Regions from separate parts of the Amycolatopsis sp. FU40 genome, predicted to be linked through region 2. Evidence: riboswitches for the same ligand, from Rfam matches in the RefSeq annotation. Region 2 holds a riboswitch; the other holds the start of a gene.

Region 1 (7,450 bases), 430 kb from region 2:
ACGATCGACAACTCGCGCGCCGGCGCGACGAGGCTGACCGGCGCGATCCGCAGGGCGTACAGGACGAGCAGGTATCCGGCGGGCGAAGCGAGCCCGACGATCAGCACCTCGCGCCGGTGGTCCCGCCACAGCCGCTTGACCTCGGACCGGCCGCGGGCGGCGGACGGCGCGAGCAGGATGCTCTGGCCGATCGCGCCGCCGCCGAAGTAGACGAGCGGAGGCACGCCGAGCGACGTGACCGAGTGCGCGTCCCAGAGCGTGTAAGCCGCGATGACCGTTCCGGTGGCGACGCCGTAAAACACTCCGGCACGGCGAGCGTTCGCGTCGCCGCTGCTGCCGCCGACGCTGATCACCAGCACTCCCGCGACGACGAGGAAGGCACCGACCAGCCCGAGCACGCCGGGCCGTTCGCCGAGGACCGTGACAGCCACGAGCACCGACACCAGCGGCCCGGTGCCGCGGGCCAGCGGGTAGACGATCGACAGGTCGCCGACCTCGTAGCCGCGCTGCAGCACGATCCCGTACACCACGTGCAGCACCGCGGTGCCCAGCGCGGCGAACAGCCACGTCCATTGTGGACGCTCCGGTTCGACTGCCAGCGCGACCGCGATCGCCGGGAGCATCGCTGCGGCAGAAACCGTGTAGTAGAGCCAGACGAATCGCGGACCGCCGCCGGAAACCCGTTTGGCGGCGAGGTTCCACGCGGCGTGCACGACGGCGGCGACGAGGACCATGGCGAGGGCAGAGGTGTTCATCTGCGACCCTTTCAGGTTTTCAGCGCACGCTGAAGACCGGGTCCTCCAGGCTTTTGTCCCGTCAGATGAACGGCAGGGCTCGGTGTCCCGCCGAAGGTGCCGCTCGGACCAGGCCCGCCCGCCCTCGTTGTCTTTCGCGACCCGCTCCGCGGGACCACGGGCAGGCGACGGAACCCTAGGCACTACCGAGATCCACCGTAACCGAGCCGCGGACGGAACGCCGAACGGTTGCCGGCTCCGGGGCCGTCTCCAGCGCCGCGAGCAGGGCTGTTAAGATTTTCGACTGTTGCCGTGCGGCATTCCGTCAGGGAGGAAACCCGGCAGTCCCTCGGGACTGATCCGGAGCCACACGAAACGCGGCAGCGACCTTCACCGAGTGAAAGAGGAACGCCTCCATGGCCAACATCAAGTCGCAGGTCAAGCGCATCACGACGAACGAGAAGGCGCGGCAGCGCAACCTGGCGATCCGGTCCTCGGTGAAGACCGCGATCCGCAAGTTCCGCGAGGCCGCCGACGCCGGTGACAAGGACAAGGCCCTCGAACTGCAGCGCGACGCCGCTCGCAAGCTCGACAAGGCCGTCACCAAGGGCGTCATCCACGCCAACCAGGCCGCGAACAAGAAGTCGGCTCTCGCGAAGCGCGCGAACCAGCTCTGAGCGCAGTCTTTCCGGAAGGCCCGGCGGCTTTGGCTGCCGGGCCTTTTCCGTGTGCTGAGCAGGGGACGGCTCCGGCTCCGGCTCCGGCTCCGGCTCCGGCTCCGGCTCCGGCTCCGGCTCCGGCTCCGGAGGAACGGTCGCGGCGGCAGGCGCCTTGAAACTCAGCGGTCTCCCTTGGCCGCGACCACGTCGAGGACCGCGCGCTGCAGCGCGTAGTTCGCATCGGCCGCCGCGCCCTTGACCTCGGCGTTCAGCCGCGCCACGACGCGCATCGCGGTCGCCAGGCCGTCCTGGCCCCAGCCGCGGGACTGCCCTTGCGCCTTGCGGATCTTCCACGGCGGCATGCCCAGTTCGCCCGCCATCTGGTTCGGGTTGCCGCGCCCGGCCGCGGACACGCGAGCGATCGTGCGGACCGCGTCGGCCAGCGCGTCGGCCACCAGGACGTGCGGGACGCCCAGCTGCATCGCCCACTGCAGCGACTCCATCGCGGCTGCCCGGTCGCCCGCGACGGCCTTCTCAGCCACCGCGAAGCCGGTCACGTCGGCGCGTCCGGTGTGGTAGCGGCGGACCGCCTGCTCGTCGACGACTCCCCCGGTGTCGGCGACCAGCTGCGTCGCCGCCGAGGACAGCTCGCGCAGGTCCGAACCGACCGAGTCGAGCAGCGCCATCAGCCCCGCGGCGTCGATCTTGCCGCCCGCTCGGCGCACCTCGTTGCGGACGAACGCCTCGCGCTCGGCCGGCTTGGTGAGCTTGGGGCATTCGGTGATTTCCGCGCCCGCTTTTTTCAGCGCGCCCGGCAGTGCCTTGGCAGCCTTGCTCCGCCCGCCGCCGCTGTGCACGACCACGAGGACGATGCCGTCGGCGGGTGCCTTCACGTATGCGAGGACCGCGTCGGACAGCTCCTGCGAGATGTCCTGCGCCGACTCCAGCACGATGACGCGCCCCTCGGCGAACAGCGAAGGGCTCACCAGCTCGGCCAGCACGGGCGGTGTGAGATCGGACACCCGCATGCGCGTGAGGTCCGCCGTCGGGTCCGCGGCCTTGGCCGCGTCGAGAGACGCTCGCACAGCCCGTTCGATGAGCAGTTCTTCCTCGCCCGTGACGAGGTGCAGCGGCGCGGGTGCGGTGGTCACCCGGCCATCTTCTCACCCGGCCGCCGGGCCGTCCGCTCCGGTGATGTGGGCCGCCTCCGTGGCACGAGCTGATCGGGATGTCGTACGGTGTAGCCGAGGACGCGCCCACCGGCGCTCCGACAACCGAATACCGCTCATCCAGAGGGGCAGAGGGAACGGCCCGACGAAGCCCCGGCAACCGGCGTACAGCCTGTCATCCCGCGATCGCGGGGTAGCTGACGACCACGGTGCCAATTCCGGCCCGCTTCGGCGGGGCAGATGAGGAAAGGAACCTCGCGATGACTGCAGCCCTCAGCGCCACCTCCGCCAACAAGACGATCGACCTCGGTCCGGCCGTCGAACTGGTGTCGAAGGAAGAAGGGCACCGGCAGCCGCTCGCTCCGGAATTCGTCTCCGTCGAAGACTTCTCGCCGCTCGAGGTCGCCTACGACTTCGGCCGCGTCCGCCGCGAGGACATCGAGGCGGGCCCGCGCAACATCTGGCGTTACAAGAAGCTCCTTCCCGTCCCCTCGACCGTCGAGGAGACTCCGAACACCGAACCCGGCTGTACCAGGCTCGTCCGCGCCGACCGGCTCGCGAAGGAACTCGGCCTCAAGCGCGTGTGGGTCAAGGACGACACCGGCAACCCGACGCACTCGTTCAAGGACCGCGTGGTCGCCGTCGCGCTCGCCGCCGCCCGCGAGTTCGGTTTCGAGGTCCTCGCGTGTCCGTCGACCGGCAACCTGGCCAACGCGACCGCCGCCGCGGCGGCCCGCGCCGGCTGGCGGTCGGTCGTGCTGATCCCGAAGAGCCTCGAACGCGCGAAGATCCTCACCACCGCCGTCTACGACGGCGACCTGATCGCCGTCGACGGCAACTACGACGACGTGAACCGGCTCGCCACCGAACTGGCCGCCGAGCACCCGAAGTGGGCGTTCGTGAACGTCAACGTCCGCCCGTACTACTCCGAGGGCTCGAAGACGCTCGCCTACGAGGTCGCCGAGCAGCTCGGCTGGCGCATCCCCGAGCAGATCGTCGTGCCGATCGCCTCCGGTTCCCAGCTCACCAAGGTGGACAAGGGTTTCCGCGAACTGGGCCAGCTCGGTCTCGTGGACGCCAGCCCGTACAAGGTCTTCGGCGCACAGGCCACCGGCTGCTCGCCGGTCTCCACCGCGTACCGCAACGGCCACGACGTCGTCCAGCCGGTCAAGCCGGACACGATCGCCCGCTCGCTCGCGATCGGCAACCCGGCCGACGGCCCGTACGTGCTCGACGTGGTCAACCGCACCGGCGGCGCGATCGAGGACGTCACCGACGAAGAGGTCGTCGAAGGCATCCGGCTGCTCGCGCGCACCGAAGGCATCTTCACCGAAACCGCGGGCGGCGTCACCGTGGCGACCGCGAAGAAGCTCGTCGAAACCGGCAAGCTCGACCCGGACGCCGAAACCGTCCTCCTCATCACCGGCGACGGCCTCAAGACCCTCGACGCGGTCGAGAACCACATCGGCCCGAAGGCCACCGTGCCGCCGTCCGCCGAAGCCGTCGCCAAGGCGCTCGGCTACTGACGCACCGGCCCGGGGTCCTCCGCACTACCGCGGGGGACCCCGCGGCTCGCCCCGGCGCACAACCGCCGGGCCGCTTCCTTCCGGCAGGACGGCGGTGTCACCGTCCACATCGGTCCGGGTGACCAGCACTCCCATCGTGCCGAGAACGTCCACTGTGGACTTGCTCGGATGGCCGTATCCGTTGCCCGCGCCGACACTGATCAGCGCCGTGCGCGGCCGCACCGCCGCGAGGAACTGCGGCAGCGAATACCGCGAGCCGTGATGCGGCACCTTCAGGACGTCCGCTCGCAGGTCGACGCCCTCGGCGAGCAGATCCGCCTGTGCGGCCAGTTCGACGTCTCCGGTCAGCAAGACCCGGCCAGCCGCTGTTTCGGCGCGCAGGACGACCGAACTGTTGTTGATCATCGTGCCGTCCTGCAACGCCGGTGCACGCGTGGTGGCGTAGCGCGGACCGAGCACCTCCAGCGACAGCCCCGGCCATTCCAGCCGCTGCCCATCGCTCAACTGCGCCAGCGGCACGCCACGACGCCGCGCTTCGCCGGAAACCGACTGCCACGCCCACGCCGGAGCACGCCCTGGTCCAACCGCGATCGCACCGACTGCCCGACCGTCGAATACCGAGGCGAGACCGCCGATGTGATCCGCGTGCAGGTGACTCAGCACGAGCAACGGCACCCGCTCGACGCCCAGCCTTCGCAGGCATTCGTCGACCGGCCCTGGTTCCGGCCCGGTGTCGACGACCACGGCGCGGCCAGGCTCGGCGGTGGCCAGGACGACCGCATCTCCTTGTCCGACATCGCATTCCACCATCGCCCAGCCGTCCGGCGGCCAGCCAGGTGCCAAGACTTTGGCAGGCACGACCGTCAACAGCACGACGACCAGTCCGATCGCCACCAGCAGCCGGATCCGACGAAACCGCGCCGCCACCACGACTGCGACCAGCAAAGCCGCCGCGCACAGTCCGCCCCACCAGCCGCCAGGCCAGGACAGCGTCGCGCCCGGCGCTCTCGCCCCATGCCGGGCGACGGTGATCAGCCATCGGGCTTCCGGATCTGCTGCGTGGATCAGCACCTGACCCGCACCTGGCCACCACGGTCCGACGACTGTTGCCAGCACTCCCAGCACAGTCACCGGCGCAACTACTGGCGCCGCAAGGACATTGGTCACGACGGAGACCAGGCTGACCGTGCCTGCCATACCGGCGATGATGGGCGCGGTGACCACGAACGCGGCTAGCGGAACAGCGAGCCCTTCGGCGTAACCGGCTGGAACTCCCCTTCGCACCAACGAATCCGCCCAGCGCGGCGCGAGCAGCACCAGCCCCGCCGTGGCGAGCACCGACAATGCGAAGCCGAAATTACCCGCCATCGTCGGATCCCACGCCACCAGTGCGCACACCGCGAAGGCCAATGCGGGCAACGCTGAACCACGTCGTCCCAGTGCCAGCGCGAGCAGGCCGATGCCGCCCATGACGCCTGCCCGCACCACGCTCGGTTCAGGGCCCACCAGGACGAGGAATCCCGCCAAGCAGGTGCCAGCCGCTGCGGCGGACAACCTCGGACCTGCTCGGACCAATCGGCACAGCAGCAGGACGGCTCCACCGATGATCACAAGGTTCCCGCCGCTCACGGCCATCAAGTGGGTGAGCCCGGAGGCCTTGAACTCCCCCTCGACCCGTTGCGGCAGCGCGCTCGTGTCGCCTAGCACCAGTCCGGGCAGAAGGCCCGCTGGTTCTTCCGGCAGGATCGCGCACAGCGAATGCAAGCTGTTCCGCAGGGCCGCAGCGGCTTGCTGCCACCACGGTGCTGGCCCGACGCCGACTGGCGCGGCACGAACGGAGAGGACTGCCGCGGTTAGCTCGCCGCCGCGTGCGGGCAGGAGGCGACCGGACGCCGTTACCTCCTGGCCGGGCAGCAAGCCGCCCCATTCCGCGACTGGTGCCAGCAACAGGGCCCGGCCGGTCGATTCGACTGGCTGACCGTCCACTGTGGCCGTTGCGACCCGGGCGGGGATCGCCACCGACCTGGTTCCTGCTTGCTGGTCCGCATAGCCAGCTTGGTGAATCGGCCGCGGCCGCTCGCTGATCTCGACCCGCAGCGTCGCGGTGACGCCACGTGCGGCAGCGGCCCCCAACGGGTCGGACGCTGCGTCGTGAATGCGCAGCGCGGTTGGCACGGCAGCAATGAGCCCGACCAGCAGCAGCGCTCCCCCGGCTCCGACGTATCTGGCACGACCGCGCGCTAGGAGCACTGCAGCGCCGACCACCGCTACGGCACCGATCACTGTTGCGACCCACCAGCCGAGTTGCAGTCCGGCGAGCGTGGCCGCCCATCCGGCGACGGCAGCGGGAACGAGACGGAAATCGTGATCGCGCCGCGCCTCTTCCTCGATTTCCAGCTTCATCCGACGGTCACCTGCTCGCGGAGCTTCTCGAACTTGCTCTGGCCAATGCCGTCGACGTCGCGGAGTTGTTCCACGCTCGAGAATCCGCCGTGCTGGGTGCGCCAGTCGGTGATCCGCCGGGCGGTGACTTCACCGACGCCGGGGAGGCTGTCGAGTTGTTCGGCGGTCGCGGAGTTCAGGTCGACTTTGCTGGCTGCGGCTCCTGAGCCCGCCGGCGCTGCTTGCGCAGCCGGGACGCCGACCGCCACCTGCTCCCCGTCGGTGAGTTTGCGGGCGAGGTTCAGTGCGGTCAGGTCGACGCCTGGGTTGGCACCGCCCGCTGCGCGGAGTGCGTCGGCGACGCGGGAACCCGCCGGCACGGTAACCAGCCCCGGCGAGCGCACGTGGCCGACTACGCTGATTACCAGGTTCTCGTTGGTTTTCGACGCGTGCGGCACTTGCGCACGCGCCGCCGGGAGCGGCGGGGCGACTTCGGCCGCGGGTGAGCGACCGAAGATGGCCAAGCCTCCGGCGATGACGGCAGCGGCTGCCAGCAAAGCCAGGGCGAAGATCATTCCCCGGCGGCCCAGGAAGCCCGGCAGACCGGTTGAGCCGGGGAGCCAGCGACGGGCCAGGCGATGTTCGGTGTGTTCCGGCAGCCAGCTGCGGACCAGTTTGCCGCCTGGCAATGGGCTTTCCGGAGGGGTTGGGCTGTCGGCGAGTGCGGACAGGCGGGCTTTGCGGCCCGGTGGCCGCACGAGCGGCGCACCGTCCGCCGACGGGCCGCCCAGTAGTGGTGAACTGTCAGCAGACAGCCCAGCTTTCGAACCCGCGGTGCGGGAGTGCGGCATTGCGCCGTCAGCGCCCGCAGACGGGCGAGAGTTCGGTTCCCACTCCGTGCCCGTGGGCGGCTGGCTGCCTGCCGTTGCCGCCGCACTCCCCCGGCTGCGCGCTGACCGGCCCGCGCGACCGAGAGGCAG
Region 2 (7,450 bases):
CGCCATCGAGAACGCGGCTCCCGGGTTGCGGATGACCTGCAAGTAGATCAGCCCGCCGAGGATCGGCTTCGGCTCCTTGCCCTCGAGGTTGGCGACGACGAGGTTCTTCGTGATCAGGTCGATCGCCCACAGCAGCGCCGCGACCGCGAACACCACCCAGACGCGCCGCTTGGGCAGCGGCACGGCGTCCTCGGCAGCCTCCCGCTCAGGCGGTTCCGCAGACGGCTCGACCTCGGATTCGGACGGCGAAGGATCGGTGCTCACACCCCCATTGTCCACAACCGCGCCCGAGCAGGTCACAGCGGCCGAATTCAGTCGCCCCGCACGCCCCTCGCCCGCCATCATCGGCTCCGTGCCCGCCGACATCCCCAGCCCCGCCGCGGCCGCGGCCTGGATCGCCCTCGACCTCTCTCCCACCGACGACCTCCCGCTCTGGGCAGCCCACTGGCTGGCCGACGGCGAGGACGGCGAGCACCTGCGCCGTCTGGCGGGCCTGTCCCGCACCGAACCGCGGGAGATCCACGACGTGCAGGAGGCGGCCTTGGCCGACTGCCGCACTCCCATTCCCGCGGTGGCCGACGCGGCTGACGCCGCGTTCACCCATCTGGCCCGGCTGTTGCTCAACGGCCAGCTCAGCGAACGCGGCCTGCTGAACGACCTGCACGCGATCATCTTCCGCACTGTGTTTAATGGCGTCGGCTCCGCCGCCGCGGCGGGATCGCCCTTAAGCCGATCCCGCGTTGTGGTCAAGTTTCCTGCCGCGCCAGGCCCAGCACCCCCGCGCCGTCAGGCGCAGAACGGCGGCAGCTCCCGCGTGTCCCCGACCGGCGCCCACCGCCCGTCCACCTTCGCGTACTCCCACCGGGCTCCCCGGGCCACGATCTGCCGCAGCGCGAGCACCAACCGGTCCACGTGCTCTTCGGTGCTCCCCAGCCCGAGGCTCACCCGAACCGCCTGCTGGCCCTCGCTCCCGGCTTCACGGATCAACCGCCGGGCGGCCACGTGCGCGCAAAACGCCCCGTCCCGCACGCCGATCCCGTACTCAGCCGACAGCACCGCGGCCAGCCAGCCCGGCTCGAAGCCGTCGACCACGAAGCTCACCGTGCCGACCCGGTCCACCGGCGCGTCAAAGAACCGCAGCTCGGCAAATCCGGGCAAGCCCTCGAGCCCCTTGCGGAGCCGCTCCAGCAACGCAGCCTCGTGCGAACCCACGGCATCCCACTGAGCCGCCAGCTGCTCGCACGCCACCCCAAGCGCATACACGCCAACGGTATTCGGCGACCCGGCCTCGTGCCGCTCCTCGCCGCTGTTCCACACCACGGCTTCCTCGGTCACCAGCTTCGTAGCACCGCCACCGGCCAGGTACGGCTCCGCGGCACGCAGCCAGTCGCTGCGGCCGATCAGCGCGCCAGCCCCGAACGGGGCGTAGAGCTTGTGCCCGGACAGCGCGACGTAGTCGACATCCAGCTCCCGCAACGAAATCCGCCGATGCGGAGCGAGCTGCGCGGCATCCAGGGCCACCCGGGCGCCGTGTTTCCGGGCCACCGCGGCGATCTCGGCGACCGGCAGCAGTTCGCCAGTCACATTGGAGGCACCAGCGACGACCACCAATCGCGGCCCCTGCGGGCATTCCGCCAGCGCTTCGTCCACAACGGACACCGCGGCGAGCCGGGTCCGCGGCAACTGCACGCGCCGGACGTTCGGACCCCGCCACGGCAGCAGCGCCGCGTGGTGCTCACTGTCGAACACGACCACGGAAGTCTTGCGCGGCAACGCCTTCGCCAGCAGGTTGAACGCGTCAGTGGTGTTGCGCGTGAAGATCACCGAGTCGCCGGTGCGCGCGTCCACGAACCGGCGCAACACGTCCCGGGTCCGTTCGTACAGCCGCGTCGAGACCTGCGAAGCGAAGCCCGCGCCGCGATGCACGCTGGCATACCAGGGAAGGAACTCGTCGACCGCCGTGCGCACCGCGTCCAGACACGGCGCGCTCGCCGCGTGGTCGAGGTTGGCGTAGCCGATGTCGCCGCCGGTCACCAGCGGGACCCGCAGCGTCGCACCAGCGACAGCGGGAACAGCAGCGACAACAGTTTCCGTGGACCGGTCGAGTGCGAGAGTCATGACGGCGCCTCCTCGGCGTTCCGGGGGACCCCCGGCGAGGGGCCCGCGCTTGCCCGCCGCACTGCGCGACCGGCCTGGTCCTCACCCGGGGCACCCCACCGCGGTAGGAGGGTTGCCGGCCAGCAAGCCGGGGCTTCGCGCTGGCACTCATGACCTGAACCCGACGATAGCGGAAAACTCGCGCGGGAAACCAGACCCGTCCCGTGATCTGAGACGGCAGTCACAAGTAGTGTCCACAAAGGACAGAAGGATCAGGCCCCGGATTCCCCGTGCCAGCGGGCGAGGCGGCCGGCCCGGTCGACGGCCCGGATGCGCCGTTCGGTCGCGTCGCGGTCGGCGGCGGTCGTGACCACCAGAAGCTGGTCCTCGACCTGCAATCGGCTCGTTTTCTGCGGGGTGAAGCCCGTCCCGCCGCGGACCACGAGGCTGACCGTCGCCCCGGCGGGCAGCCGCAGCTCGGACAGGTACACGCCGTGCAGCTTCGACCCCTTCTGGATGCGCACCTGCAGCAGTTCCGCGCCGAGTTCGTCGAGCGGCGCGGCGTCGACCTCGATCTCGTGCGCCTGCGTCGCCTTCGCCAGCCCGAGGATCCGCGCGAGCGGGCTGAGCGTCGCGCCCTGCAGCACGGTGAGCACGATGACGAGCACGAAAACCGCGTCCACCAGCCGTTGCGCGCCGGGCACGCCTTCCGACAGCGGGATCATCGCGAGCACGATCGGCACCGCACCGCGCAGGCCCGCCCAGGACAGGAACGTCTGCTCCCGCCACGGCAAGCGGAACGGCAGCAGCGACAGGACCACCGAGAGCGGCCGGGCGAGCAGCAGCACCACCGCGCCCGCGACGAGGCCCGGGACGAGCGCTTCGAGCAGCCGGGTCGGCGACGCGAAGAGGCCGAGCAGCACGAAGAGCCCGATCTGCGCGAGCCAGCCGAGCCCTTCGGCGAACGACAGGGTGTCCGACCGGTGCGGCAGCTTGGAATTCCCCAGCACCAGACCGGCGACGTACGTGGCGAGCAGGCCGGACGCGTGCGCCAGCTGGCCCGAGGAGTACGCGAGCACGCACACCGCGACCGTGGCGAGCGGGTACAGGCCGGTCGCCGGGAGCGCGGCCCGGCGCAGCGCCTGCGCGCCCAGCCAGCCGAACGCGAGGCCGAGCGCGAGGCCGGTGAGCAGTTCGTAGACCACCAGCAGCGGCAGCGACCAGTCGACCGCCTCGCCGGACGCGAGCACTACGACCGCGATGTAGGCGGGCGCGTCGTTGATGCCGGATTCCAGCTCCAGCGCGCCGACGACCCGTTTGCCGACCCCGGCCGTGCGCAGCACGGAGAACACCGCCGCGGCGTCGGTGGACGCGAGGACCGCGCCCCACAGCAGGGAAAGCCGCCAGTCGAGGCCGAGCAGCCAGTGCAATGCCGCGCCGGTGACCGCGATGCTGATCACCACGGCCACTGTGGACAGCAGGATTCCGGGCCCCAGCGAGGGTTTCACCGCGGACCAGCGCGTGGTGAGCCCGCCCTCGGTGAGGATCAGGACGAGCGCGGCGAGCCCGAGGGACTGGGTGAGCGCCGGATTGTCGAAGCGGATGCCGAACCCGGCCTCGCCGAGCACGACGCCGATCCCGAGATACAGCAGCAGCGACGGGAATCCGAGCCGGATGGACACGCGCACCGCGACGACCGAGACGACCAGAACCAGCGCTCCGACGCCCAGCACCATGGGAAGCTCGTCCACTCGCCCGCCTCCCTCCCGTCGCCCGCAGGCGTCCAGAATAGTGAGGCAGTGTCCGGTTCCCGAGCGCGCACCACCGGTCCGGGGGACCTCGCAGGTGTGTTACGACGCCTCGGCGGCACTCACCGTCGCGAGATCGACACCCAGCGCGGCGAACGGGCCCCTCGCGCCCGGCAGGACGCGGACCGCGCGCTGCTGGTCCCGCGTCAGCCAGCCCGCCTCGACCGCCCGCTCCAGCACCGCCGCCGGAACCGCGCCGGCGAGGTGCTCCCGCCGCTCTGTCCAATCCAGACAGTCGCGCAGCAGCGGCCGCCGCGGCCGATCCGGCACGGTGACGCCGAGACCGGCCAGGACGTCGCGTCCGGCGTCGGTGAGCGCGAGCCCGTCCGACACGTCGATCAGGCCCCGTTCGACCATCCCGTCCCGCAAAGCGACGCCGAGCGTCCCGGCCAAATGGTCGTAGCAACTGCGCGCGAACGACAACCGCTGCACCCGCAACGAAGTCCGCAGCCCGGACGGCCGTTTCAGTTCGGCATGCTGCGCCAAATGCTCGATCAGCTCCGCGACCCGCGGATTCGCCAGCCGCACGTACGCGTGCCGCCCCTGCTTCACCCGGGCGACGAACCCGGCCTCGGCCAGCCGTGTCACGTGCTCGCTCGCCGTCGAGACCGCGATCCGCGCCGCGGCGGCCAGTTCGCCCACCGTCCAGGCACGGCCGTCGAGCAGGGCGAGACACATAGTCGCGCGGCTCGGATCGGCGAGCACAGCGGCGACTTCGGCCAGTGCGACGGTTTCCATGTCCCTACGGTAGAACGGCGACACTTCGGCCGCGGCCGAACTGACGTTTGCTCAGCAGCCGTGGCGTGCGCCCCCGCCGCACACCCGGGCTCCTGGAGGCGGCTCGTGAGTGCTGATCGCGGTAAGAACCGTGATCAGCACTCACGAGCCCCTACAGCGCGTCGAGGAACTTCGCGCCCAGCGAGACGGCCGGTTTGGAGTCGTTGGCGCCCTCCAGGAACACCGCGAACGCCAGGTCGCCGCGGTAGCCGACGAACCAGCCGTGCGCCTCGGCGCCGGACCCGAACTGCGCGGTGCCGGTCTTGCCGAACACCGAGCCGGAGTGCGCCAGGCCGGTCGCCGTGCCGCCGGTCACGACCTCGCGCATCATCCCGCGCAGCGCCGCCAGCACCGAGCCGGACGGCGGCTGGTAGCCGGTGTTGACCTTGGTCCCGCCTTCCCACAGCCGCGGCACGACCGCGTGCCCGGACGCCGCGGTCGCCGCCATCACCGCCGCTCCCATCGGACTGACCTGCACCTTTCCCTGGCCGATGCCGTCCTCGACCTGCTCGTCCGGGCTCGCTGCCGGGTCGACGCGGCCCATTTCGGAGGAAAGGCCCTCGATCCCGAAATCCGCGTTGAGACCGAACTGGGTGGCCGCCTTCGCGAGCCCATCGGCGGGCAGCTGCGACGCGAGCCTGCCGAACGTGGTGTTGCAGGACTTCGCGAACGCCTTGTGCACGGTGGTCGTGCCGAGGTCGAAACCCTCGTTGGAGAGCGTGCGGGTGCCGATCCGGTCGGTCAGCGGGCACGGAACCGAGGAATCCGGCGTGACGAGCCCGGCTTCCAGCGCCGCGGTCGCGGTGACGATCTTGAACGTCGACCCCGGCGCGTACTGGCCGCTGAACGCCGACGCGGCGTTGGTGACGCTGCCGTTCTGCGCCACCGCGAGCAAGTCGCCGGACGACGGCTGGATGGCGACCAGAACGGCCTTGCCGCGATACCCGTCGACCGCTGCCTGGGCCGCGTTCTGCGTCGCGATGCTGAGCCCGGTGGCGGCCGGTTTGCGGTCGCCTTCGGGGTTTCCGAACAGCGCCTCCAGGTTCTTGCCCGAAGCGTCCACGCGCTCGACCGCGAACGCTTGGGACGCCTGCCCGTGCCCGGTGAGCGCCGAACGGAGCAGCGGGAACGCCTTGTCGTCAGCCAGCTTCAGCCCGCCGCCGCCGGAAACGACGAGCGGTTTGCCGTCGCGGTCGACCACCGCCGGGACGTCCGAGGACGCGATCGCCAGCCGCTGCCCCGTTTCCAGCTTGGGGTGCAGCACCGTCGGCGCCCAGTGGACCCGCCATGCGCCCTGCGCCTGGACGAGACCGAGGCTGCCGGTGTACGTCCAGACGTGGCCGGTGCCGAGGTTCCAGGTGATCGTGTAGCCCGCCGTGGCCTTGTCGCCCTGCGCCGCGCCGACGTCGCCGAGCTTGGCGGTCAGCTCCTTGGGCCGCAGCGTCGCCCACGCGTCCTGCAGCGCGGCCGAGGCGTCCATCGGAGCGTCGGTGGCCTTGCTGGCGGCGTCCGGGTCCTTCTTCGCGAAGGCGAGCAGGTACGTGCGGGCCGCCGACGTCGGATCGCTCGGCTCCGCGGCCGTCGGCGACGTCCCTGAACCCGTATCCGGTGCGGCCGCCGTCGTTCCCTCGCCGTTGAGCAGCACGAACGCTGCCACGACGATCGCGATCACGGCCAGCGCGCCCCCGATCAGCACGCCCTTCTTCCCGGCAGGACTCACCGTCGCCTCCCCCTCGCCCAACGCGGTCCGCCCGCGTCCCTCGCTCAGCTTTCCATCGCCGCGCGGAAGCGGGTGTTACCTCGGGGAATGCGACAGATTCGTGATCAACGCCGAGCCGTATAGGTCGTTATACAGTTTGTTCGGCTTCCCGGCGGGCGCGTTGCCAGCAGATCCCGGCCACGACCAGCACCGCGACGAGGACGTCCGAGCTGATCAGCTGGATCCGGGCGCCGGCGTCGCCGGCCATCACCACCAGGATCGCGACCATCGCGGCGAGCGTCGCCCAGGTCAGGTACGGGAAGCCCCACATGCGCACGGTGAGGCTTTCCGGCGCGGTGCGTTCGAGTTGCTTGCGCACCCGCAACTGCGTGCAGGCGACCAGGATCCAGACGATCAGCAGCACCGAGCCGACCGCGTTGAGCAGGTACTGGAAGACGGTGTCCGGCCAGAGCGCGTTCAGCGCCACGGCGACGAACCCGAAGAGCACCGAGGCCGCGACAGCGAAGACGGGCACGCCGTTGCGGTCCACTCTGGTCAGTGCGCGCGGCGCGTGGCCGCGGCGCGCCAGCGAGTACACCATGCGGGCCGCGCCGTACATGTTGGTGTTCAGCGTGGACAGCAAGGCGAACAGCACGACCACGTTCATGACCTGCCCGGTCGCCGGGATCCCGATCCGTTCGAGCACCGCGGCGAACGGGCTCTGTCCGGTTTGGACACTCGGCCACGGCAGCAGCGAGACGATGACCAGCATGGAACCGATGTAGAACACCGAAATCCGCACGACCGCGTTGCGGACCGCCTTGCCGACGGCGTGCGCGGGATCGTCGGATTCGGCGGCCGCGATGGTCACCACTTCCAGGCCGCCGAAGGTGAAGACCACCGCGAGCAAACCGGTGCCGACGCCCTGCCACCCGTGGGGCAGCAGCCCGCCGTGGCCGAGGAGATTGGCCGTGCCGACGAAGGACGTTCCCGGCAGCACGCCGAGAAACGCGAGCACGCCGAGGACCAGGAAGGCCACGACCGCGACGACCTTGATCAGCGCCAGCCA

What was found. Region 2 has a riboswitch for S-adenosylmethionine ahead of L3Q65_RS20015 (aminotransferase class V-fold PLP-dependent enzyme). Riboswitches for the same ligand answer to the same signal wherever they lie in the genome.
Region 1: linked by a shared signal. The riboswitch ahead of thrC (threonine synthase) and the one ahead of L3Q65_RS20015 (aminotransferase class V-fold PLP-dependent enzyme) in region 2 are both predicted to bind S-adenosylmethionine.

Annotation. Positions count from the first base shown of each region.
Region 1 covers NZ_CP091381.1:4,601,643-4,609,092, forward strand. The annotation lists gene L3Q65_RS22000 (DMT family transporter) at 1-755, opposite strand, end outside; gene rpsT (30S ribosomal protein S20) at 1,151-1,411, shown strand; gene holA (DNA polymerase III subunit delta) at 1,573-2,544, opposite strand; SAM riboswitch class I at 2,676-2,809, shown strand; gene thrC (threonine synthase) at 2,823-4,088, shown strand; gene L3Q65_RS22020 (ComEC/Rec2 family competence protein) at 4,113-6,491, opposite strand; gene L3Q65_RS22025 (ComEA family DNA-binding protein) at 6,488-7,228, opposite strand.
Region 2 covers NZ_CP091381.1:4,176,509-4,183,958, forward strand. The annotation lists gene lspA (signal peptidase II) at 1-264, opposite strand, end outside; gene L3Q65_RS20015 (aminotransferase class V-fold PLP-dependent enzyme) at 787-2,118, opposite strand; SAM riboswitch class IV at 2,159-2,273, opposite strand; gene L3Q65_RS20020 (potassium/proton antiporter) at 2,370-3,848, opposite strand; gene L3Q65_RS20025 (helix-turn-helix transcriptional regulator) at 3,948-4,643, opposite strand; gene L3Q65_RS20030 (penicillin-binding transpeptidase domain-containing protein) at 4,795-6,402, opposite strand; gene L3Q65_RS20035 (amino acid permease) at 6,530-7,450, opposite strand, start outside.